One region of the Pseudomonas sp. S07E 245 genome, then DNA from elsewhere that is predicted to be linked to it. Evidence: riboswitches for the same ligand, from Rfam matches in the RefSeq annotation. Region 1 holds a riboswitch; the other holds the start of a gene.

Region 1 (12,134 bases):
AAGACAGCAAGTGGCTGACGATGAACACCAGAAACACCCACAGCAGCAAGCGGCGCCGCTCGATATTGCGCGTCAGCAACATCATCGGCAGCGACGCCAGCGCGACTATCCAGGCATAGATGGTCAACATCAGGCCGACCTGAGCAGTGCTCATGTCGAAACTGCGGCCGATGTCACTGAGCAGCGCCACCGGTACGAACTCGGTGGTATTGAAGATAAACGCAGCCAGGGCCAACGCAATGACGCTGAGCCAGCTGCCGCCGCCCACCGGTGCGGGCATGGATGTAGGGATCGGACCATTCATGGATGGGAATTACAGCTCCTGAAAAAAGACGACAAGCGCGCAACCCAGCCCGCTGCGAAAGCATGCGGCAGGTGCGGATAGATATGTATCAAGGATGGCGGCCATGGTACGCGCCAAGCCAAGGCCTCACAACCGCAGTGCGGGCGGAGTAACATGTGCACTCTAGAGACAGACCGCGGAACAAGGAGTCCGATCCGTTCATGGACAAGCAGCACGCCCAGCAACAATGGCAGCAGGCCGTAATCGCCTATGCCAAGGCCATCAACCACTACGTCGCGCAAGGCCGCACGCAGGGCTGGGACAACCTCGAGGAGCCGGTCGCGCCTGCCACCGAGCACCTGCTGCCGGCCTGGCAGGCGGCGCTGCAGGCGATCAATCAGCCCTATGTCGATGAGCAGCAACGCCGCGCATTTCGCAGCGACTGGCCGCCCGCCCACCTGCCGCTGGTACCGCTGCTGGAGCAGCACGGCCAAGGCATCGCCAGCGTGCTCATGCTCGATGACGGCAGCCTGCTGGCACGGATTGGCATGCCTCACGAAAAAGGCCAGGTGGTACGCATCGATGGGCGCACGGTGACCCCGGTGATCGGCGTCGAGCACTTTGGCCGCTGCCCGCAGCGGCGTTATTTCGCCCTGGCCAACGCCGAGGGTATCCGCGTCACTGACGGCTGGGGTGGCCCGCAGGTGGCGCGGATGGCCTGGCCCCATGGCCTTGAAGGTTTGCCCAGAGGCTATCCGTTCGAACCGTTCGATTTGCCGCCCACACCGAGCGCGCTGATCCCCTTCCCGGATGGGCAGCGGGTATTGCTGGTCAGCGGCGAAGGGATATTTGTGCTCACCGGCGAACGGGCGACTCGCCTGTTGCCGCAGCAGCAGACGATTCTCGATGATCTGGCAGAAGGGATCGACCCCGACGATATCGCCCTGGGCCTGTCGATGGAGCATGGCGCAGTCTCGCCCGATGGCCGCCTGCTCGCCATCGGCGAACAAGGCGTGCGCCATCTGGTGCTGGATGATCAACTGCAGGTGGTCGCCGAAGTCGGCCCCGTCGGTGAATACCCACACTTTGCCTTGTTCAATCAGCGCGGCGACCATTTGATCCTGAATGCCTGCCATTTCTACAACGGCAACACCCTGGGTGTGCGCACGGCTGACCTGCCGGGGCTCGATACCGACTACTACAGCGAAGACCCGCGCACGCCGCTGGTCGAGGATGGCGCGCGGATCTACGCTGGCGTAGCCCGCGCCGGCGAGTACATCGTGGGTGATGCGCACGGCTATCTGCGGGCATTTGGCGAAGACGGTCAGGAGCACTGGCAGCACTACCTGGGCTCGACCTTGTGCGCCATGGACATCAGCGCAGATGGCAAAACCCTGGTCGCCGCCAGCTATGCCGGCTTCATCTCGCTGATAGCCCTCGACAGCGGCCGACCTGACTGGCAGATCGGCACTGGCGAGCACGGCGAGCTACGCCGCTGGCTGTTCTGGAAGGGCCTGGACAAGCCACTGGCCTGGTGACCCTTCACCTGCCAGTCAGGCTTTCAGCGTGGCCATGTCGATGACGAAGCGGTATTTCACATCGCCAGCGATCACCCGCTCGAACGCTTCGTTGATGCTGCGGATATCGAGCATCTCGATGTCACAGGTGATGCCATGCTCGGCGCTGAAGTCGAGCATTTCCTGGGTTTCGGCGATGCCACCGATCAACGAACCGGCCAGTACGCGACGCTTCAGCACCAGGTTGGCTGCATGCAGCGGTGGCTCGACCGGCTCGATCAGGCCGACCAGGATGTGCACGCCATCAAAAGTCAGGGTGTCGAGGTAGGGGTTCAGGTCGTGCTGCACTGGGATAGTGTCGAGCAGGAAGTCGAAACGCCCGGCGGCGGCGCGCATCTGCTCGGCATCGCTGGACACGATGACGTGATCGGCGCCCTGGCGGCGAGCTTCTTCAGCCTTGGCTGCGGAGCGGGTGAACAAGGTCACTTCAGCGCCCAGTGCCTTGGCGAACTTGATGCCCATGTGGCCCAGGCCACCCATGCCGAGAATGCCGACCTTGTGGCCAGGGCCGACGCCGTGGTGCTTGAGCGGCGAGTAGGTGGTGATGCCGGCGCACAGCAGCGGCGCGGCGCTGGCCAGGTCCAGCCCTTGCGGCATGCGCAGGACGAAATGCTCGCTGACGACGATGCTGTTGGAGTAGCCGCCCATGGTGTTGCTGCCATCGACCCGGTCCGGGGTCGCGTAGGTCATGGTCGGGCCGGCCAGGCAGTACTGCTCGAGGTCCTTGGCGCAGGCCTGGCACTCGCGGCACGAGTCGACCATGCAGCCAACCCCGACCAGGTCGCCGACTTTGTGCTTGCTGACGTTGGCACCGACCGCCGTCACCCGGCCGACGATTTCGTGGCCCGGCATCAGCGGGTACACAGCGATGCCCCACTCGTTGCGCGCCTGGTGAATGTCGGAGTGGCAGACGCCGCAATAAAGGATCTCGATGGCGACGTCATCGGCACGCGGGCTGCGACGCTCGAAGCTCATCGGCAGCAGCGGGCTGGTCGGGGTTTGGGCGGCATAACCGATTGCGGTATACATGGCGAAGACCTCTCAAGTGAAACGATTCAATGCCAGCCATTCTCCTGCCAGATGGCGAGCGAGACCACCGTGAATTCTCCGGCATGCTTGCCTGATTCTCCGAAACCGCCACATCCGATATGGCGCCAGGCTATCAATCTGCGAGAATGCCAGTGTCTGATTCTCTGCCCAGGCCCTTTATGCAGCTTACCCGCCACGTCGACGCCAACGCCCCGCTCTGCGACCTGATTCGCCGCCTGGCAACGCGCCCGGGGTTTGTCCCCACCCATCTGCCGCAGGTGCAGGTGCTCAGCTGGGATCACTACGTCGCCAGCAGCCCGCAGATCTATGAACCGAGCCTGATGATCCTCGCCCAGGGCAGCAAACTGGCAAGGCTGGGACCGCGTACCCTGGAGTACGGCGCCGGTCATTACCTGGTGCAGGCGCTGTCGGTGCCGTTCATGTGCGAGACCTTCGCGACTGCCGAAGCGCCGCTGCTGGGCGTGGCCGTGGACATCGACCGCAGCGTACTCAGCGAACTGGTGCAGAGCATGCAGCTGGCGCCAGATGCCCGTGTGCAGGCGCAAACCCCGCAGTCGATGACCTCGGCGGCACTCGATGCGGCCATGCGGGATAGCGTCGAGCGCCTGCTGCAGTGCCTGCAGGACCCGCTGGATGCCCAGGTGCTGGGCCCGGCGCGGGTGCGCGAAGTGCTCTACACCGCTCTGCGTGGGCCGCAGGCCGGTGTGCTGAGGGCCTTGGTCGAGCAGCAAGGGCACTTTGCCCGAGTAGCTGCCTCGCTTGCTTATCTGCGCGAGCATTACGCCGAGCCGCTCAGCGTCGAAGCCTTGGCCAGCTGCGCCAACATGAGCGTGTCGACCTTCCATGAGCACTTCAAGCGCTGCACCGACATGGCGCCAATGCAGTACCTCAAGCGCCTGCGCCTGCTCAAGGCGCAGCAGATGCTGATCGGCGAAGGCCTGGGCGTGGCACAGGCGGCGCACCGGGTCGGTTATCAGAGCACCTCGCAGTTCAGCCGCGAGTACAAGCGCCAGTTCGCCCAGAGCCCGGGAGATGAGCAGCCTTATCAACGCTTTGCTCCGGGCAGCCTGAACGATCTGTCCGCTTCGGTCTGAGCAGCTCAGCCAGGCAGCGCGCTGCAAAGCGTTACTGACGCAGGACCATGTCGACAATCGTCGCCTGCAACTCCTGCCTGGCCTCCTCTGGTTCAAGCGCGCCGGTTGCTGCGGCCTGCGACAAGGCATCCGCCGCTCCCACCAGCACGCGCAACCCTGCCGCAGCAATATCGCCACTCGGCGCGAACGGCGCCAGCGCGAGCCTGCATTTGTCCAGAAACGGCGCTTCGCACTGGTTTTTCAGCGCTTCCATCTCGGGCGAACCGGTCAAGGCTGCACTGACGCCGGGAATCTCCCGCCCCTGGCTGATCACGCAATCGATATACGCCGCGGCAATCACCCGTGCGCGATCCGCCAGCGTCGGTTCACAGCTCGCCAGCAATGCATCCAGCATCGTCGACTGACGCGCGTCGTATTCCTGATAGAGCGCAACCAATAAGCCGTTTCGCGATACGAAATGGTCGTAGACCACTGGCTTGGTCACACCGGACTGCTGTGCCAGCCGGCCGAGGCTGAGCGCATCGGTGCCCTCCAGCCTGACTATTTCCCGAGCCACTTCCAGCAATTGGCTCCGGCGCTGCTCCCGCGACAGGCGCTTGCGCGACTGCGGATTTTGCTCACTTGACATCACAACCTACCAAAAGTAACTTACCTGCGGTAACTTACCGAAAGTATATAGCGACACCTGGCGTCTCGCAGCCCTTTGTGGAGAAACTTCATGCACGCACTGATCGTCATCGGCCACCATGATCCTGAGTCCCTTACCCATGCGCTTGCCGCCCAGATCGCGGAGGGCCTTGCCGACGCAGGCCACAGCAGCAGCCTTGCTGACCTGGCCACTGAGAGATTCGACCCGCGCTTTGGCCTTGCTGACCACGCCGTACATCGGCGCCTGGCGACAGCCCCGGCTGATGTCCTGCGCGAACAGGCGCGGATCGAACGCGCCGATGCTCTGGTGCTGGTCTACCCCGTTTATTGGTGGTCGATGCCAGCTTTGCTCAAGGGCTGGGTCGAGCGGGTATTCAGCAACGGCTGGGCCTTCGACTATTTGCCAGACGGGCGTTTGATCAAAAAGCTCAACGGCCTGCCGGTACAGCTGGTTGGCCTGGCTGGCGCCGACGCGGGAACGTTCGTTCGGCATGGTTACGGCCATGCCATGGCGACTCAGATCGAGCATGGAATCTTTGATTACTGCGGTGCTCGGGTGCTTGGCTCGGCGCTTCTGGATGACAGCGAGAGCGGCCAGAGCCTTGCCCATCTGGCGAGCGCGCGCTCGATCGGGAACAAGCTGTTCGACAAGGTTGCGGTAAGCGCCTGACTTCCCTAATCCCGAAATGGCAGTGAGACGCCAGCACTCTGTCTGCGGTTCTGAGTCGTCGCTCAAGCCTCCAGCGGCCACTGCGCCAACGGCCAATAGCGGCCCTTGCGTGACTCGTACAAGGTGAAGTGCCGCGCACTGAGGTAAAAATCCGCCGGCACGCTGGCCTCCGGCACCTGCCCCTGAAAGTCCCGCGCCAGGGTCAGGTGCGCACGGTACTCACGGCTGCTGCGGGCGATGCCCAGGCCCAGCGCGGCCTGTTCCAGGGCGTACACCAACTGGCGCAGGGCGGGCGGCGCATCACTTGCCTGCAACACCAGCGCTTGCGCCCGTGGCCACACCTGCAATTGATCGAGCAGCACGCGTAACGGCGCGACCGGCCGTTTGATCTGGTCGACCGCAGCGCACAGAGCGGGTAACTGCGCACTGTCGACATCCCCGAGAAACAGCAAGGTCAGATGGAAGTTGTCGGCGGGCACTGGCTTGCCGCTGCGCAACTCAAGTTCACGGCGCCACTGAGCGACGCTGCGGCGCTGGTCATCACTGACTGGCAGGGCAAAAAACAGTCGCTTGAACGGGCTGCCGCTGGGGCGCGTTTCCTTGGCCATGTTCGCTCCGGATTAATGAACGGATTAGTCGAGTGTACCGGCCTCGCGGATCGGAGATGAGCCGAAAATCCTAGCGGAAACGTTTGCGCGACACCTAGGCAATGCCACCAAAGTACCGTCGATCAAATGTAACAATAAGTACAAAGTCGTACGCGGTTTGTTTATGCTGGCGCGCTCTAGCCATGGCTCATGGCCATTCTCTACAAGTGTTTGTCGATGAAAATTGCTTTCGTACTAATCTTCGTCCTCTCGATTGCCTATGTGCATCTGCGTGGTCGTGTGCGCCACAAACTGACGCGCCAGCTGGGCGATCATTCGAGTTTCCTCGCGCCGATCAACAGCTTCCTCTACCTGTTTTCCAGGCTGCCGGCCAAACCCTACCTGCCGGTCGATGCCTTCCCTGAGCTGCAACCACTCAAGGACAACTGGCAGGAAATCCGCGCTGAAGCCCAGCAACTGTTGCACGTTGGCGAAATCAAAAAGTCCGACAACCATGACGACGTCGGCTTCAATTCGTTCTTCAAGACCGGCTGGAAGCGCTTCTACCTGAAGTGGTATGGCGAGACCCACCCGTCGGCGATGACCCTGTGCCCGCGCACCACCGAGCTGCTGCAAGGGATCGGTACGGTCAAGGCGGCCATGTTCGCCACCCTGCCCCCAGGCGCCAGGCTGGTTCGCCACCGTGACCCGTATGCCGGCTCCTATCGTTATCACCTGGGCCTGGACACGCCGAACGACGATGGCTGCTATATCGATGTCGACGGCGAAAAATACTCGTGGCGCGACGGCGAGGCGGTGATTTTCGACGAAACCTACATCCACTACGCCGCCAACACCACCGAGCACAACCGCATCATCCTCTTTTGCGATGTCGAGAGGCCGCTCAAGTACCGCTGGGCTAGCGGCTTCAACCGCTGGTTCAGCCGCAAGGTGATGGCCGCGGCTGCAGCGCCCAACAACGCCAATGACAAGACTGGCGCAATCAACCGCCTGTTCACCCGCATCTACAAAATCCGCGAGCGTGGCAAGGCGTTGAAAAAACGCAACCGCATGCGCTATTACCTGGAAAAGTGGCTGGTGGTAGCGGCGCTGGTGCTGGTGTTCATCTACATCTGAGGCAGCCTGGCAAGGCGCCGTCATACTGGCGGCGCTGATTTTTGCGAGGCGACTGCTACCTAAGTGCAACAGCCTTTCGACTATTTTCCCGCTCGCCAACGCGCCCCGCTCGACTAGCCTGAAAGCTCCTGCCGCAACCCTACAAGGTGAAGACAATGAGCATGATGGACTGGGACGCCTACCGTAAGCAGCTGATGGCTGGCATCGGCGACCTCAAGCAACTCTCACCGGACACCGTCGCGGGCTACATGACCGCCAGCGGCGCCGGGGCCAAGACCAACCACTTGGATGCCAAGACCCGCGAGTTGATCTCGCTGGCGGTTGCCGTCACCACCCGCTGCGACGGCTGCATTGCCGTGCACTCCAAGGAAGCCCTCAAGCAGGGCGCGACCCGCGAGCAGATCGCCGAGGCGCTCGGTGTCGCCGTGGCGATGAACGCTGGAGCTGCGCTGGTCTATTCGACCCGAGCTCTGGATGCACTGGGCAAAGCCGACGAGTAAGCCTGTCGGCGTCGCCGCACTTGCGCGGCGGCGCCTGCACCACCAGACTTGCCGGCTCAGCCCGTGCAGGTACCGCCATGATCCACATTCGCCCCATGACCGCCGCCGACTTCGAGGCCTTCTGGCCCACCTTGCAAAGCATCGTCCAGGCCCGCGAAACCTACGCCTTCGACCCGCAGATCAGCTTCGAGCAGGCGCGCCAGCTGTGGCTGGAGGCACCGCTGCATACGCTGGTGGCGGAGCAGGACGGCGAGCTGCTTGGCTCGTATTACCTCAAAGCCAATGCCGCCGGACCCGGCGCCCATGTGGGCAATTGTGGCTACATGGTCTGCCCGGTTGCACGCGGGCGTGGCGTGGCCAGGTTGATGTGCGAGCACTCACAGAAGCTTGCCCGTCAGGAAGGGTTTCTGGCGTTGCAGTTCAATTCGGTGGTGGCTAGTAACGAGGTGGCCGTGGCGCTGTGGCGCAAGCTTGGCTTCGATGAGGTCGGCCGCCTGCCCAAGGCCTACCGGCATGCCCGGCTGGGGCTGGTGGATTGCCTGGTGATGTACAAATGGCTGGCGGATGAGCCGGTGGTGGAGAAACCTGCGCTGCTGATCGGGCGCAAGAACATTGAAGCGCGGGTGTCGCGGCGGCGTGGCAAGTAGCCGCGGATCTGCGTAGTAAACGGGGACCGCTATGCGGCCCCCTGCTAACGCGCTGAATCAGAACGCCAGACCTACCTTCACGCCGAACTCATCACGCTTGAGCTTGGTATTGTCGGCTGCATCCGACTCTTCATCGAGTTTGTACTCGGTGCGGGTGTAGTAGACGCTGCCGTAAATGGGCATACCGCCCTGCTGGTTCATCAGCAGGCTGACTTCGGCATAAGGGTTGGTGCGGTCTTTCATATCGACGGTGTCGCTGCCGAAATCGTCGACCTTGAGCTTGGCGCGGCCGTCGAGGGTGCGGCGGGCACCGACTTCCACGCGCAGCGTCGAAGCATCGAACTGGTGGTTGTAGCCGACGGCAGCCTTGGCGAACGGCGACTTGTAAGTCAGCTCGGTATCCAGGTCGTTGAGCTCCGGTTCGAAGCGCGACCAGTCATAACCACCGCCCACGGTGAAGTCGAGGAAGTTGCGCGCGTCCATCGCAGCACGCCAGCCCAGGTCCAGATCAACCTTGGCCTCCTTGAGCTTGTTGTCGCTCTTCTTGCCATACTTGGCGTCCGCGCCAATCTGGTAGATGAAACCGGATTCGGCGGTCATCTTGTTGCCATAGTTGGCGAACAGGCCACCTTGACCGAGGTGATCGGTCTCCGATTCAGAACCGCCTTCGAACTTGAATTTGTCGTAGCTGCCGAGCAGGCCGAAAGTGAACAGCGGATCGGTACTTGGCGCAGCGCTGGCAGCAAGCGGGGCAGCGATCAGGGCCAGCAGGCAAGAATGACGCAACAGGTTACGGGTGGACATTGGTAAAGGTCTCCATGACGTGGGTGTTTCTGTGACAATCGAGCGGTTCGATGCACACCAAATGTGAAAAGTTCGAAAAAGAATCAGTAAAAACTCGCAAACCTCTAATGCGTCACAAATTTTTCTTAGCGCCAAGGTTTGACTAAGGCCACTTTCGATGCTCAGATGCGCGCCAGTTTCAGGTGTCCTGCGCCGCCGTGCGCAGGGTGAAACGGGAAGCCGGTGCGTCATCTGCATGACTAGTCCGGCGCTGCCCCCGCAACGGTAAGCGAGTGAAACCTTCGACACACCACTGTGCCCGTGCACGGGAAGGTGAAGGTTTCCAGCCCTCGCAAGCCCGGAGACCGGCCTGCAACTTTCAGTTGGCAAACCCGCGGTGGGCGGGCGCAGGCCGGTTTGCGCGTGCGCCCAGCGTTCGTGCCCGCTTGTCTTTGCGTTGTTTCCACCGGGATCCTTACTTCCTGCACCAGTGGAACGACATGTCCCGTACCAATACCTTTACTCTTCTGGCGGCCTGCATTGCCGCCGCTTCGCCAGCCGTGGCCGCAGAGCCGACGAGCAAGGTCGTCGCCCTGCCCTCTATCGCGATCAGCGAACGCCGCGACGCAAGCGCCGACCTCACCAGCAGCAGCGAGACCGGCTCGCGCCTCGGCCTGACTGCCTTCGAAACACCAGCCAGTGTCAGCAGCCTTAGCGTCGAACAGATCCAGCAGCGCAGCAACCTCACCGTGCAGGATGCGGTCACCCGCACCCCCGGTATCACCTCCATCGGCACCCCAGGCGATGGCGGCACTGGCCTCAGCGCACGCGGCTTCAACGGCCATGGTTCGGTGATGACCCTGTTCGACGGCGCGCGCCTGTACACCGGTGCCGGCACCCAGACTTTCCCGGTCGACCCATGGCTGGTCGAACGTATCGAAGTGCTGCGCGGTCCGGCGTCGGTGTTATACGGCGAAGGCGCCACCGGCGCGGTGGTCAACGTCATCCCGAAAAAGCCCGTGCAAGGCGAGATCCACAACCAGCTGCGCCTGGGCTACGGCTCATGGGACCGCCAGCAACTGGGCCTGGACAGCGGCGGCAGCCTGAGCGAGCGCCTCAGCTACCGTGCCACCATCAACAAGCAGCAAGGCAATGGCCATATCGACCGCGGCGACTCACGCAACCTGGCCCTGAGCCTGGCACTGCGCTTCGATGCCAACGAAGACCTGAGTTTCACCCTCGCCCACGAACGCGGCGACGCCGAGCCGATGAACTACTTCGGCACACCGCTGATTGCCGGGCACTACCGTGACAGCCTGCGCGACAAGAACTACAACGTGCGTGACGCCGAATTGCGCTACCACGATGAATGGACCCGCCTGAGCAGCGAGTGGGCTATCAGCGACAACGTCAGCGCCAGCAACCAGCTCTATTACATCAAGAGCCGTCGCCACTGGCGCAACGCCGAAAACTACAACTGGGACGCAGACGTCGGCCAACTGCTGCGCAATGGCTTTCTCGAGATCAAGCACAACCAGGAGCAGATCGGTGATCGCCAGAGCTTCACCTTCCAGCACAGCCTGTTTGGCCTGGCCAGCACGACCGTGGTGGGCGCCGAATACAACAAGATCCGTTTCCGCCTGACCAACAACTGGCCCTACACCGATATCGGCAACGACTACATTGACCCGTGGCAGCCCGCGCCCGGCCAGTTCGTCAGCGCCACGCCGCTGCAACCGCGCTCGTTCAGTACCACCCACAGCGCAGCGCTGTTCGCCGAAAACCGCACGCAGTTGACTGAGCAGCTGTCGCTGGTCACCGGTATTCGCCGTGATCAAAACCACATCGAGCGCGATAACCTGGTCGACGGCAGCCGCACCGACCGCAGTCTCAGCGGCGGCAACTGGCGCGCAGGGCTGGTCTATGCGCTGACGCCGGACCTGTCGCTGTACGGCCAGTACTCGACCAGTGAAGACGGTGTGGAAAACCTGGTCAGCCTCAGCTCGGCACAGATGAACTTCGACCTGACCGAAGCGCGCCAGACCGAACTTGGCGTCAAGCAGCGCTTTCTTGATGGCCGTGGCGAGTGGACCTTGGCCGCTTATCACATCGTCAAGAAAAAGCTGCTGGTCGACGACCCTGTCAGCCATCAACCGCAACAGGCCGGCCAGCAGACCTCCGATGGCCTGGAAGCGACCCTCGAATTGGCCCTGGCCAACCAGTGGCAGCTGTCGGCCAACGCCGCCCTGCTACGGGCCAAGTACGACGACTTCAATGAAAGCGTGGCAGGCGTTGCCACCGACCGCAGCGGCAAACGCCCGGCCAATGTGCCGCGACGCAGTGCCAACCTGTGGCTGAGCAAAGGCTTTGGCCAGAACGTCGACGCCGGCGTCGGTCTGCGTTATGTCGACACACGTTACGCCGACACCGGCAATAGCCAGAGCATCCCCAGCTACACCGTGGTCGATGCCAACCTGGGCTGGCAAGTGCTGCCTGATGTGCGCCTGGGCCTGCAGTTGAACAACCTGTTAAACCGCAACTACGTGACGGCCGCCTACAGCGGCGAGCAGTGGCTGCTGGGCGCACCACGCTCGTATTTCGCCACGCTGGACTACAGCTTCTAAACCCGATTTACCCTGGCTGGCCGCGCAGCAACGGGCTAGCCAGGGCCTTCATGGGCACTACGCTCGCCGACAAAAGACTTTCAACAGGAAAACCAATAGTTATAAGATAACGTTACACAAAACTTCACCAGCGAAATTTCATGACAAGCGCTCTGACCTCCCCCACCCTCGTCAGCCAACGCCTGCAGAGCATCGATGCCCTGCGCGGGCTGGTCATTCTGTTCATGCTGCTCGATCACGTACGCGAGACCTTCTTCATGCATCATCAGGTGGTTGACCCGATGACCATCGAAAGCACCGAACCTTCGCTGTTTTTCAGCCGCACCCTGGCGCATCTGTGCGCCCCGGTGTTCGTCCTGCTGACCGGTCTTTCGGCCTGGCTGTATGGCGAGAAGTATCAAGGCCGCGGCGCCACCTCGGCGTTCCTGTTCAAGCGCGGGCTGTTTCTGGTGGTGCTGGAATTCACCCTGGTCAACTTCGCCTGGACCTTCCAGTTGCCCCCGACGGTGATCTACATGCAGGTGATCTGGGCGA
Region 2 (12,134 bases), 520 kb from region 1:
GGCCAGCCTGATCGAGGAAGTGCGCGCCGAACTGTGTCAGAAGGGTTATGACTTGCAACCTTGGTCGATGCCCAAGTAAGCATTTGTTGATGCTAAAAGTGCGTGCCTGGCGCGCACTTTTAGCAACTCGCACTATGCCTTGATGGCAACTCTCTCGTTAGCGCGACATCCTGTCGCAGCCGCCATTCGTGACGTCTGGATATATATCAGCGCAGCTGCTTGAAGTGCTGGATATGCTGATACTCGGCCTGCAATTGTTGCGCTAGCAATCTGCCTTTACCGACCCGCACTGGCGCCAATTCCATGTCGATCAACCAGGTCGTGCAGGGCATCGGCTGCAGCGCGCCCCAGCGTTGCAGGCGACCATCGGTAAACACCAGGCAACGCTGGACCTCCTGCGGATGCCGCTGGTGTCGTGCCTGCAGCCATTGCCGAGCTTGCTCCAAGGCGCTGATCAGCGGCGTGCCGCCACCCGCGCCGAGGGCCTGCAACCAGGGCTGCAGTGCCGCCGAAGCTTTCAGCCCATGCCGCTGCCACTGGGCCGAACGACCACTGGCGGTCAGCAGAGCCAGACGTGCGCGTTGGCGATAGGCTTGATCGAACAGCTCGGCAAGCACGCCCTTGGTCTGGGCAAGCGCCTGATGTCGGCGGGTTGACGCCGAGGCATCGACAATCACCAGCCACAGCTCTGCCGGCTGCCCCTGACGCTGCTGCCAGCACAAATCGCCACGCTGCTTTGGCCGGCCCTTGAGCAGGGTCGCCGGCCAGGCGACACGCCCGGCAGCGGCCTTGCGTGCCTGTCCACGCGCAGCACCGCGCAAGCTGCCTGGCCGGGGCTTGGCATCCGCCGCGGACAAACCTTGCTGACGGATGCTCAGGGCTTTTTTGCCCAGTTTGGTACCTCACGCCGCGGCCCAGCTGCAACCGGTTGGGCTGGCAGTGCACCACTGTCGCCGCCCTGCCCCGCGCTGGCATTGCTGCTGGCTGGCGACTGCGCCGGCGCTGGGCTTGGCGGTTGCTGGGCTGGGGCTTCGCGGCGGCGATGGCGCAAGGCAAACTCGGCTACGGCGGTGACGTCTTCTTCATCGATTTGCTCGCTGCCGCGCCAGGCAGCGTGAGCACGTGCAGCTCGCAGCCAGACCAGATCTGCGCGCAGGCCATCGACCCCGGCAGCAAAACAGCGTTCGGTGATCCAGGCCAGGGCCTGGTCATCCAGCGCAATCTGCTCCAGGCGCACGCGCGCTGCCTGGCAGCGCTCGCGCAGGTCCTGCTGCGCACCGGCCCACTCGGCGCAGAAGCCTTGCGGATCGCTGTCGAAGGCCAAGCGCCGGCGGATGATCTGCTGGCGTGCCTGCGGCTCGGGCAACTCGTCCAGCGACACGTTCAGGCCGAAGCGATCAAGCAGTTGCGGGCGCAGCTCGCCCTCCTCCGGGTTCATCGTGCCGATCAAGACAAACCGCGCCGAATGACGATGGGAGATGCCGTCGCGTTCTATGCGGTTGGTGCCGCTGGCAGCAACGTCCAGCAACAGGTCAACCAGCGGGTCGGGCAGCAGGTTGACTTCGTCGACATACAGCACGCCGCCATCGGCGTGGGCCAGCACTCCAGGGGAAAACTGCGCTTTGCCCTGGCCCAGCGCTGCGTCGAGGTCCAGCGTGCCGACCAGGCGCTCTTCGGTCGCGCCCAGCGGCAAGGTGACAAAGGGTGGCTGCTGCTCGGCGCTGCCGAGCAGGTCTGCCAGGCCACGGGCCAGGGTGCTCTTGGCCATGCCGCGCGGGCCTTCGATCAGCACGCCGCCGATCTTTGGGTCGATTGCGGTCAGGCACAATGCCAGCTTGAGCGCCTCGGCGCCGACCACGGCGGCCAGCGGAAACTGCATCGGTTCAGTCATTTCAGTGGTCTTCCTCACCTTCGAGCAACTGCTCCTCAAGTGCTTCACGGTAACTGCCGGGTTCCTCCCAGAGGCCGCGTTGCTGGGCCTCCAGCAAACGCTCGGTCAGGTCGCGCAGGGCCTCGGGGTTGTGCTCGCGCATGAATTCACGGGTCGCCGGGTCAAGCACATAGGCCTCGGCCAGCGCCTGATAATGATGGTCGTCGATCAGGTGCGTGGTGGCGTCGAAGGCGAACAGGTTGTCGACCGTCGCTGCCAGCTCGAACGCGCCTTTGTAGCCGTGGCGCTTGGCGCCGTCGATCCACTTTGGGTTCAGCGCCCGAGCACGGATAACTCGGTTGAGCTCTTCCTTGAGAGTGCGGATGCGTGGTCGGTCGACCTGGCTATGATCGCCGTGGTAACTCGCTACCGCCTCGCCGTGCAAGGTTTCGGCAGCGGCCAGCATGCCGCCCTGGAACTGGTAATAATCGTTGGAATCGAGCAGGTCGTGCTCGTGGTTGTCCTGATTCTGCAGCACTGCCTGCACCTGGCCCAGCCGCGTGGCGAACTGGGCACGGGCGGGCGTGCCCTCGTCACTGACGCCGTAAGCGTAGCTGCCGTAGTTGAGGTAAACCTCCGCCAGGTCCTTGCGGTCCTGCCACAGACGGCCGTCGATGGCGTTCTGCACCCCGGCTCCATAGGCACCTGGCTTGGCGCCGAACACCCGCCAACCAGCCTGGCGCGCAGCCTGCTCGGCTTCGATGCCTCTCTCGATCAGTGCCTGGCGCTCAGCCCGCACGCGGGCCGCCAGCGGGTTGAGGTGATCTGGCTCGTCCAGTGCCGCCACTGCCTGCACGGCGGCGTCGAACAGGCGGATCAGGTTACCGAACGCATCACGGAAGAAGCCTGACACACGCAGGGTGACGTCGACCCGTGGCCGGTCGAGCAAGCTCACCGGCAGGATCTCGAAGTCGTCGACGCGCTGGCTGCCGGTGGCCCACACCGGGCGTACGCCCATCAAGGCCATGGCTTGGGCAATGTCGTCGCCACCGGTACGCATGGTCGCGGTGCCCCAGACCGAAAGGCCGAGTTGGCGTAAATGATCGCCATGGTCCTGCAGGTGCCGCTCAAGAATCAGGTTGGCCGAGGCGAAGCCCAGTCGCCACGCAGTGGTAGTGGGTAAGTTGCGCACATCGACGGTGTAGAAATTGCGCCCAGTCGGCAGCACATCAAGCCGGCCGCGGCTCGGTGCGCCACTGGGGCCTGCCGCGACGAAGCGCCCAGCCAGTGCCGCGAGCAGGCCCTCGAGCTCGGCGCCGCCACAGCTGTCGAGGTTTGGCGCGACAACCGAGAGCAGCTCTTCAAGTACCTGTGCCACGCCCTGCCATTGTTCTTCGGTGGGCAGCTTCAGGTTGCCGGCCAGCGCTTGTTCAATCAACGTCAACGCCAGTTGTTCAAGGCGCTCGCGCGTATCACCGTGGGTGCGCCAGGCCGCGTCGGCCAGTGCCTGCAACATGGCCGGCCGTGGCCCTTGCCAAGGCTGACCGAGGTCGCAGTCGAGCGGATCGAAACCGAGCTCGAAGGCTTTGCCCAGAGCACGAATCAGGCTGGCGTTGCCGCCTTTGCCGTCACCGCGCTCGACCCGCAGCAACGCCAGCAGCGTATCGCTGCGCAGGCGGCCTTGCGGCGATTGGCCGAACACGTGCAAACCATCGCGAATCTGCGACTCTTTCAAGTCGCACAAGTAGGTATCCAGGCGCGGCAGCCACACTGCAGCATCATCCAGCTGACCTTCAAGCTGCAGCTCTCGGTCGATATGGTTGGCCTTGACCAGCGCCAGAATGTCGCGCTGCAGCTCCTGCGCACGGCGCGGATCAAGCAGCTGGGCTTCGTAGTATTCGTCGGCCAGCTGTTCGAGGTCGCGCAGCGGGCCGTAACTCTCGGCGCGGGTCAGCGGCGGCATCAGGTGGTCGATGATCACCGCCTGGGTGCGGCGTTTGGCCTGGGCGCCCTCGCCCGGATCGTTGACGATAAACGGGTAGATGTTCGGCATCGGCCCCAGCAGCGCGTCGGGCCAGCACTGCGCCGACAGACCGACGCCCTTGCCTGGCAACCACTCGAGGTTGCCATGCTTGCCGACATGAATGACGGCGTCCGCTGCATAAGCGTGGCGCAGCCAGAAGTGAAAGGCCAGGTAGCCATGCGGCGGAACCAGATCCGGGTCGTGGTACACCGCACTGTGGTCAACCTGATAACCGCGCGCCGGTTGGATACCGACGAAGGTCTGCCCAAAGCGCAGGCCCGCTACCATCAAGCGGCCGCTGCGGCACATCGGGTCTGTTTCAGGGGCGCCCCAGCGGGCGAGCACGGCCGCCTGGTTTTCTGCCGGCAGCTGAGCGAACGCGGCCTGGTAGTCGGCCAGGCTCAGGCTCTGCGCGCATGGGCGCTGATCGAGGTTGTCGAGGTCGTTGGTCACGCCACCGAGCAAGTGCTGGATCAGCGCGGTGCCGGTGGCCGGCAGCTCGTCCAGCGGATAACCCGCAGCGCGCATCGCCTCAAGGATGTTCAAGGCCGCCCCCGGCGTGTCCAGGCCGACACCGTTACCAATCCGGCCATCGCGGGTCGGATAGTTGGCGAGGATCAGCGCGACACGCTTTTGCCCATTCGGCAAGCGCGCCAGCGCGACCCAGCGACGGCCCAGCTCGGCGACGAAGTCCATGCGTTCCGGGTGGGCGCGATAGCACACCACATCCGCCTGGCTGCGTTCACTGCGCCAGGCCAGGTCCTTGAAGCTGACCGGCCGGGTGATGATTCGCCCGTCCAGCTCCGGCAACACGATGTGCATGGCCAGATCGCGGCCGCCGAGGCCCTGCTCGCTGGTTTCCCAGCCCAATTGATTGTCCTGCGCGCAGATCGCCTGCAACACCGGTACATCCCGGCGCAGCGGCCGCGCGTTGGGGCGCTCGGGGCTGGACAAGGCAAAGCCAGTGGTGTTGATCACCACCTCGGCCTGGACCTCATCCATCCACGCTTCAACCTGATCGAGACAGGCCCGCTCTTTGAGGCTGGCTACAGCGATCGGCAACGGGTTGAGCCCCGCCATCTGCAGCCGCTGACAGAACACGTCGATGAACGCGGTGTTGGCCGCCTGCAGGTGCGAGCGGTAGAACAGCAGCGGCGCCACCGGCAGCGCAGGATCCCAGTCGGCGTACCAGTCCGGCAACTGCGCACTGGCCTTGGCTGGGTGGTAGACCACGGTACGGGCCAGCGCTTCCGGCTCCTGCCAGGCATAGTCGCGCTGGAACCACAGGTTGCCCACGCAGTTGAACAGATTCAGCGCGTTGGCCTTGCCGCCCTGGCGCAGGTAGTGCCACAGGCGCTCGGCCTGGTCGCTGCTGACCGTGCTCAAACCGGTGAGCTCGGGGTCAGGCCGATCATCGCCCGGGACCATGATCACCTGAACACCGCGCGCCGCCAGCTCGACCAACTGCTCGATGCCGTAGCGCCAGTAGCCAACGCCGCCGTGCAGTGATACCAGGATCAACTTTGCATGGCGCAGCACCTGGTCGACATACAGGTCGACCGAGGCATGGTTTTGCACCTGCATGGGATTGGCCAGGCGCACGCTGGGGTAGTCGCCAGGCAGCTGTTCCGCGGTTTCGGCCAGCAGCGCCAGGTGCGAGTCACCGCTGCACAGAATGACCAGTTCGGCGGCAGTCTGGCCGAGGTCGGCAATACTGTCGTCCGGGACAAAACCACCGGGCTGGGTGCGCAACAGGTGCATGGATCAGGCTTCCAGAGCCTGACGCAGACGGGCTTCGAGCTGAATGGCGTCAAGCTCCTGGCCAATCAGTACCAGGCGCGTGATGCGCGCCTCGTCAGCGCCCCAGGCCCGGTCGAAATGCTTGTCGAAGCGGGTCCCTACGCCCTGGATCAGCAGACGCATCGGCTTGCCCGGGATGGCTGCAAAGCCTTTCACGCGCAGGATGCCAAACTCCACTACCAATTGGTTGAGGGCCGCCAGCAGCAAGCGCTCATCGGCCTCTGGCAAATCCAGCGAGATCGAGTCGAAGGCATCATGGTCGTGATCGTCATGATCATCGTCGTCATGGTGGCTGTCATGATGAGTTCGGCGCCCATCAATGTGCGCTTCCGATTCGGCACCCAGGCCCAGCAGCACATCCAGCGGCAGGCGGCCGCTGCTGGCTTCGATGACCTTGACCGCCGGCGGCAGCTCTTCGGAGACTTCGGCGCGAACCTTGGCCAGGCCTTCGGCGTCGATCAGGTCGGCCTTGTTCAGCACCACCAGGTCAGCGCTGGCCAGCTGGTCGGCAAACAGTTCGTGCAGCGGCGACTCATGATCAAGGTTCGGGTCGAGCTTGCGCTGGGCATCGACCTGGTCTGGGAACGCTGCGAAGGTACCGGCAGCCACTGCCGGGCTGTCGACCACGGTGATCACCGCATCGACCGTGCAGGCGTTGCGGATTTCTGGCCACTGGAAGGCTTGCACCAGCGGTTTGGGCAAGGCCAGGCCGCTGGTTTCGATCAGGATGTGGTCCAGATCGCCGCGACGTGCCACCAGCTCACGCATGACCGGGAAGAACTCTTCCTGCACGGTGCAGCACAGGCAGCCGTTGGCCAGCTCGAAGACACGCCCGTAGGCTTCTTCTTCGGTGCAGCCGATGGTGCATTGTTTGAGGATTTCGCCGTCGATACCGAGCTCGCCGAACTCGTTGACGATCACCGCGATGCGCCTGCCCTGGGCGTTGTCGAGCATGTGCCGCAGCAACGTGGTTTTGCCCGAGCCGAGGAAGCCGGTGACGATGGTGACGGGGAGTTTGGCCAGTGTTTTCATGGATGCGTGTGCCCTTGGCAGAATGGCGCGGGCATGCAGGACGAGCGCCGCAGGCTGTCACAGCCGGGCTTGTTCGCCTCCGGATCACCCCGCCCGGATTAAAGTCGAAATCGTCTCGAGGCAGGTCTCCTGGCTTGCACCGCACCGGCGCCGGGCCGGTTGGATGACGCCTTCCCGCGCAAGGCGCAGTGGCTGTGTCGATCCTGATCAGTGCTTACAGTTGCGGGGGCAGCCGCGGCTTGACCGCGTTCCCGTCTTAGCTCCGGCCACGCCGGAGAACCTCGAAGCAGACAAGGCTACGCACCCCGGCGGCAAGCTGCAAGCGGCTTTAGGGGCTGTCATCTGCCATATATAGGCGGCTGAATGCACGCTGGCGTGCAACTTGTCACTTGCAGCGCGCCGCTGCGGCATGGTTTGCTAGCGCCTTGCGTTCAGGTGCCCCCTATGGGGTGAAACGGGAAACCGGTGCGTCGCTGGCCTCAATGGAGAGCCCGACTACTCCGGTGCTGCCCCCGCAACGGTAAGCGAGCGAAGTGTCTTGACCACTGTGCCAGGCTGTAGGGCATGGGAAGGTGACGCTTTTCAAGGAGCCCTGCTCCTCCTCGTGAGCCCGGAGACCGGCCTGCGTAGTCGAATATCAACACCCCGCGGTGGGCGGGCGCTGTCGCATTGCCCTGGGCCATCCATGCCCGGGGCCGGTGCGCTTGCCCCCTGCCTATAACAAGCAGAGGATTGCGTCATGCCCATCACCAGTGCCAAACACAGCATCGCCACCCCCGTCAGCCTCAGTCAACGCCTGGTCATCGCCGTCGGCGCCAGCCTGGTTGGCCTGTGCCTGGTGTACTTCGCCGGTTTCTCGCACATCGAGGCGGTGCACAACGCAGCCCACGATACGCGCCACAGCGCTGCCTTCCCCTGCCACTGAGTAGACTCGCATGATCACGCGCATTGCCCGTACTGCAGGGTTCAGCGGCCTGCTCGCCGCCCTGCTGCTGACCCTGCTGCAAAGCTTCTGGATCAGCCCGTTGATCCTCGAAGCGGAAACCTTCGAGAGCCCAGCGCCGGCTGCCCAGCATGAGCATGGCGACAGCGCCGTTGCTGCCCACGAGCACAGTGCCGAAGCCTGGGCGCCTGAAGACGGCTGGCAGCGCGTGCTGGCCACCACCGGCGGCAACCTGGTGGTTGCAGTCGGCTTTGCCTTGATGCTGGCAGCGCTGTACAGCCTGCGCGAACCCAACCGGGTCGCCACCGGAGCGCTGTGGGGCCTGGCCGGTTTTGCCGTGTTCTGCCTGGCGCCAACGCTGGGCTTGCCGGCAGAGCTGCCGGGCACGGCGGCAGCCGACCTTGGCCAGCGCCAGACCTGGTGGATCGGCACTGCGGCCGCAACTGCGGTCGGCCTGGGCCTGATTGTGTTTGCCCAGCATTGGCTGCTGAAGGTAGTCGGCGTACTGCTGTTGGCGCTGCCACACGTGATCGGCGCGCCGCAGCCGAGCGTGCATGAAAGTCTTGCGCCTGAAGCCCTGGCAACCCAGTTCAAGATCGCCTCGTGGCTGACCAATGCCGCCTTCTGGATTGCCCTGGGCTTGCTCAGTGCGTGGTTGTTCCGCCGCTCGCGGCAGGCTTGATGTCTGAGCCGCTACCCGCCGTGTATGTCGGCGTTGGCTGCCGCAAGGGCTGCCCCGCCGACCTGCTTGAAGCGCTGCTGCAACAAAGTCTGGCCAGCCTTGGCTTAACCCTGCATGCAGTGCAGGGCATCGCCAGTATCGAGCTGAAAGTCAGCGAGGCCGGCCTGCATCAACTGGCCGATCGCCTGCAACTGGCGCTGCAGTTTTTTCCCGCAGAGCAGTTGCAGCGTTTTGCCCCACAGCTCAGCCAGCACTCCGCTACAGCCTTCGCCCACAGCGGCTGCTGGGGCGTAGCCGAAAGCACCGCCCTGGCCTTGGCCGCGCGTGCTCACGGCAGCGCGCGGCTGGTGCTCACCCGGCAAACGTTGGCGGGCGCTACCCTCGCCCTCGCCAGTGCTGGATAATCGCCTCCATTTTATTTGCAAGGATTTGCCATGACGGTCTACTTCATCGGCGCCGGCCCGGGCGATCCGGAACTGATCACGGTCAAAGGCCAGCGCCTGATCCGGCAGTGCCCGGTGATCATCTACGCGGGCTCGCTGGTCCCCGCCGCAGTGCTCGAGGGCCACAGCGCCGAAACTGTCATCAACAGCGCCGAACTGCACCTTGAGCAGATCATCGACGCCATGCACAGCGCGCATGCGCTAGGCCACGATGTGGCGCGGGTGCACAGCGGTGACCCGAGCCTGTATGGCGCCATCGGCGAGCAGATCCGTCACTTGCGCGAGTTGGGCATCGACTACCAGATCATCCCTGGGGTAACGGCAACGGCGGCCAGCGCCGCGCTGCTGGGTTGTGAACTGACCCTGCCGGGCATCGCCCAAACGGTGATCCTCACTCGTTACGGCGACAGCTCGCCGATGCCCGCCGGCGAGCAACTCGGCGATCTGGCCCGGCATGGCAGCACCCTGGCGATCCACCTCGGCGTCAAGCACCTGCCACGGATCGTCGCAGAGCTGCTGCCGCATTACGGCGCTGACTGCCCGGTTGCGGTCATCCATCGCGCCACCTGGCCGGATCAGGACTGGGTCAAAGGCACGCTGGCGGACATCGTCGAACTCACCAGTACACGGGATTTTCGGCGAACTGCGCTGATCCTGGTCGGTCACGTACTTGGGGATACACCGTTCGCCGAATCAGCCCTGTATCGCGCCGGCCATGCTCACCTGTATCGCCCCGGCAACGGCTGATTGCCAGCGCCGCCAGCGCGGAGCAGACTCGACCTACCTTGTTGCTATCGGAGCCACGCCCATGCTGGAACTACGCCCCAACTGTGAATGCTGCGCCGTCGAACTGCCCGGCGACAGCCCGGATGCAATGATCTGCTCGTTCGAATGCACGTATTGCCGTAGCTGTGCCGAACAACGTCTGCACGGACGCTGCCCGAACTGCGCTGGTCAGCTGCAAAGCCGGCCGACCCGCGTTGGTAACGCACTGAGCAACAACCCCGCCTCAACTAAGCGCGTCATCAAAGACCACGCGCCCTGCGCCTGATTCCTACCGCCGGCAGGCCGGAAGGCCTGCCGCATCCTGATTGTTACCGTATTTTTTGTAGGAATTTTCCTCAGAATCACCTGGTTTGTTCATCACGCATATACTCGGCATTATCATGGACTGAGAATCGACGTATCTTGCGCGCTGCCTGAGGTTTGCGGATCAACCCTCAGCTACGTTCCTGTGTGATTCAGGCAACGGACCCTCTTCACCACAGGAGCTAGCAATGACAACCGTGATGCTGGTCGATGACCACCCAATCGTTCTAACGGCTGTACGCATGCTGCTTGAGCGCGAACGTTTTCGAGTCATTGGCACCGCCGAAGATGGTAAGGAAGCCGTGGAACTGGCCCGCAAACTCTCACCCCAGGTAGTGATCGTTGACATCGGCCTGCCCGAGCTGGACGGCATGGAGGTGATCAAGCGCCTGCAGCTGCTGGACCCACCACCCAAGATCATGGCCCTGACCGGGCAGCCTGCCGACCTCTACGTCAGGCGTTGCCTGGACGCCGGGATTGGCGCTTTCGTCAACAAGAACGAAGACATCGAGTCGGTGGTATTCGCCCTCAAGGCACTGATCAAGGGCTACTCGACCTTTCCGCAAATGTCGGTCAACAGCAATTCGCTGGAGTCTGAAAACGCCCGACTGGACAGTTTGTCCAACCGTGAAATGGAGGTACTGCGCAGGCTGGCTCGGGGCGAAAACAACAAGGCCATTGGCGAGTCCATGAACCTTAGCGCCAAGACCATCAGCACCTACCGCGGACGCATCATGGAGAAGCTCAAGTCGGAGTCGCTGGTGGAAATGATCGATCTGGCCAAGCGCAACAGCGTCAACTGAAGCTTTACGCCATGACCGGTCTGCGCACACTGCTACTCCTGATCAGCCTTAGCGGCGCGTCTGCGGCCGTGCTCGCTGACAGTCAGCCCCGGCAGTTGCTGGCACGCTCGAGCAGCGCTGCTGCTCCACTGGACCTTGCCGTCGATGACCGCGAGTGGCTGAACCAGCACAAGGTACTGGTACTCGGCAGCTCGGGGCCGGATTACCTGCCTTTTGAAATCAATATCACCCCAGCCGATCATGAAGGGCTCAATGCTGACTATGCCGGCTTGATCAGCGAGCAGTTGGGCATAGCCGTTCAAGTGCAGCGCTTTGACAGCCGCGAACAGGCGATCAAAGCCTTGCAGGACGGGCAAATCGATCTGCTGGGCAGTTCCAACGCAACCGAAGCCAGCAATGCCGAGCTTACCTTGAGCCAGGCATATGCAGACGACCTGCCGGTGATCGTCGCTCGACAGGACCAGGACAAGGCCGTGCGCCACGGCGATGACCTGGCCGGGCTGCGGCTGGCGATGGTCGACCATTACCTGCCGGCCAGTACGGTCAAGGCCCAGTATCCGCAGGCACAGCTGCAACTTTATCGCTCGACCTTGAGCGGCTTGTCTGCGGTCGCCATGGGCGACGCCGACGTCTACCTGGGCGACGCCATCAGCACCGACTACCTGATCGGCAAGAGCTACCAAGGCCAGGTGCGCATCGACCATTTTTCGGCGCTGCCCGGCGGCTCGTTCGCCTTCGCCACGCGCCGCGACAACTCGCGCCTGCTCAGGTTGCTCAACCAGGCCCTGAGCCGCATCAGCGACAGCGAGCGGCTGAACATTCTGCGGCGCTGGAGCAGCGGCAATACCAGCCTCCTGCTCCAGCGCCTGAACACCCCGCTGACCCCTGCCGAACAACACTGGATCGAACATAACCGCAGCGTCAAGGTGCTGGTCACGCCGTCCCTGGCGCCGCTGACCTTCGACGACGCCGAGCAACGCCCGAGCGGGATCGCCCCCGATCTGCTCAAGCAGATCAGCTTGCGCACCGGGCTGGATTTTCAGATCAGCGAAGTGGATGCCGTCCAGGAAATGGTTGACCAACTGCTGCGGGGCGAGGCGCAAATGATCGGCGCGATCGGTTACGGCAGCGAGCGCGCGGCACGCTTGCGCTTCACTCGCCCCTACCTGGTCAGTCCGCGGGTGCTGGTAACCCGCGCCGGCAACCCCGCCAGCACTCCGGCGGCATTGATCGACAACCGCCGGATCGCAGTAGTACGTGGCTCTCCGCAGGGTGCACTGGTGCAGCGCCAACATCCACAGGCGAAGCTGGTGGAAGTCGATTCACCACTGGGGCTGATGGAAGCGGTGGCCAACGGTGAAGCAGAAGTCGCCTTGAGCAGCCATATCAATGCGCGCTATTACATAGATCATGTGTTCAATCATCGCCTGCGCATTGCCGCCTTGTTTG

What was found. A riboswitch is a leader RNA that binds a small molecule or an ion and turns the genes downstream of it on or off. The one in region 1 is predicted to bind cobalamin.
Region 2: it holds a riboswitch for cobalamin, as region 1 does, so the genes downstream of both, cobW (cobalamin biosynthesis protein CobW) here and K3F44_RS08225 (TonB-dependent siderophore receptor) in region 1, are expected to answer to the same signal.

What each region holds. Positions count from the first base shown of each region.
Region 1 covers NZ_CP080625.1:1,829,896-1,842,029, forward strand. The annotation lists gene K3F44_RS08170 (sugar transporter) at 1-304, opposite strand, end outside; gene K3F44_RS08175 (hypothetical protein) at 505-1,821, shown strand; gene K3F44_RS08180 (NAD(P)-dependent alcohol dehydrogenase) at 1,837-2,889, opposite strand; gene K3F44_RS08185 (AraC family transcriptional regulator) at 3,069-4,004, shown strand; gene K3F44_RS08190 (TetR/AcrR family transcriptional regulator) at 4,036-4,632, opposite strand; gene K3F44_RS08195 (NAD(P)H-dependent oxidoreductase) at 4,723-5,322, shown strand; gene thpR (RNA 2',3'-cyclic phosphodiesterase) at 5,385-5,930, opposite strand; gene lpxO (lipid A hydroxylase LpxO) at 6,147-7,046, shown strand; gene K3F44_RS08210 (carboxymuconolactone decarboxylase family protein) at 7,202-7,546, shown strand; gene K3F44_RS08215 (GNAT family N-acetyltransferase) at 7,624-8,193, shown strand; gene K3F44_RS08220 (outer membrane beta-barrel protein) at 8,251-8,997, opposite strand; cobalamin riboswitch at 9,161-9,365, shown strand; gene K3F44_RS08225 (TonB-dependent siderophore receptor) at 9,477-11,600, shown strand; gene K3F44_RS08230 (DUF1624 domain-containing protein) at 11,741-12,134, shown strand, end outside.
Region 2 covers NZ_CP080625.1:1,308,948-1,321,081, reverse strand. The annotation lists gene K3F44_RS05900 (hypothetical protein) at 1-79, shown strand, start outside; gene K3F44_RS05895 (VWA domain-containing protein) at 207-821, opposite strand; gene K3F44_RS05890 (ATP-binding protein) at 875-1,891, opposite strand; gene cobN (cobaltochelatase subunit CobN) at 1,893-5,654, opposite strand; gene cobW (cobalamin biosynthesis protein CobW) at 5,658-6,725, opposite strand; cobalamin riboswitch at 6,827-7,024, opposite strand; cobalamin riboswitch at 7,142-7,366, shown strand; gene K3F44_RS05875 (CbtB-domain containing protein) at 7,465-7,650, shown strand; gene K3F44_RS05870 (CbtA family protein) at 7,661-8,350, shown strand; gene K3F44_RS05865 (cobalamin biosynthesis protein) at 8,350-8,754, shown strand; gene cobM (precorrin-4 C(11)-methyltransferase) at 8,785-9,540, shown strand; gene K3F44_RS05855 (DUF1272 domain-containing protein) at 9,602-9,844, shown strand; gene K3F44_RS05850 (response regulator transcription factor) at 10,071-10,685, shown strand; gene K3F44_RS05845 (transporter substrate-binding domain-containing protein) at 10,697-12,134, shown strand, end outside.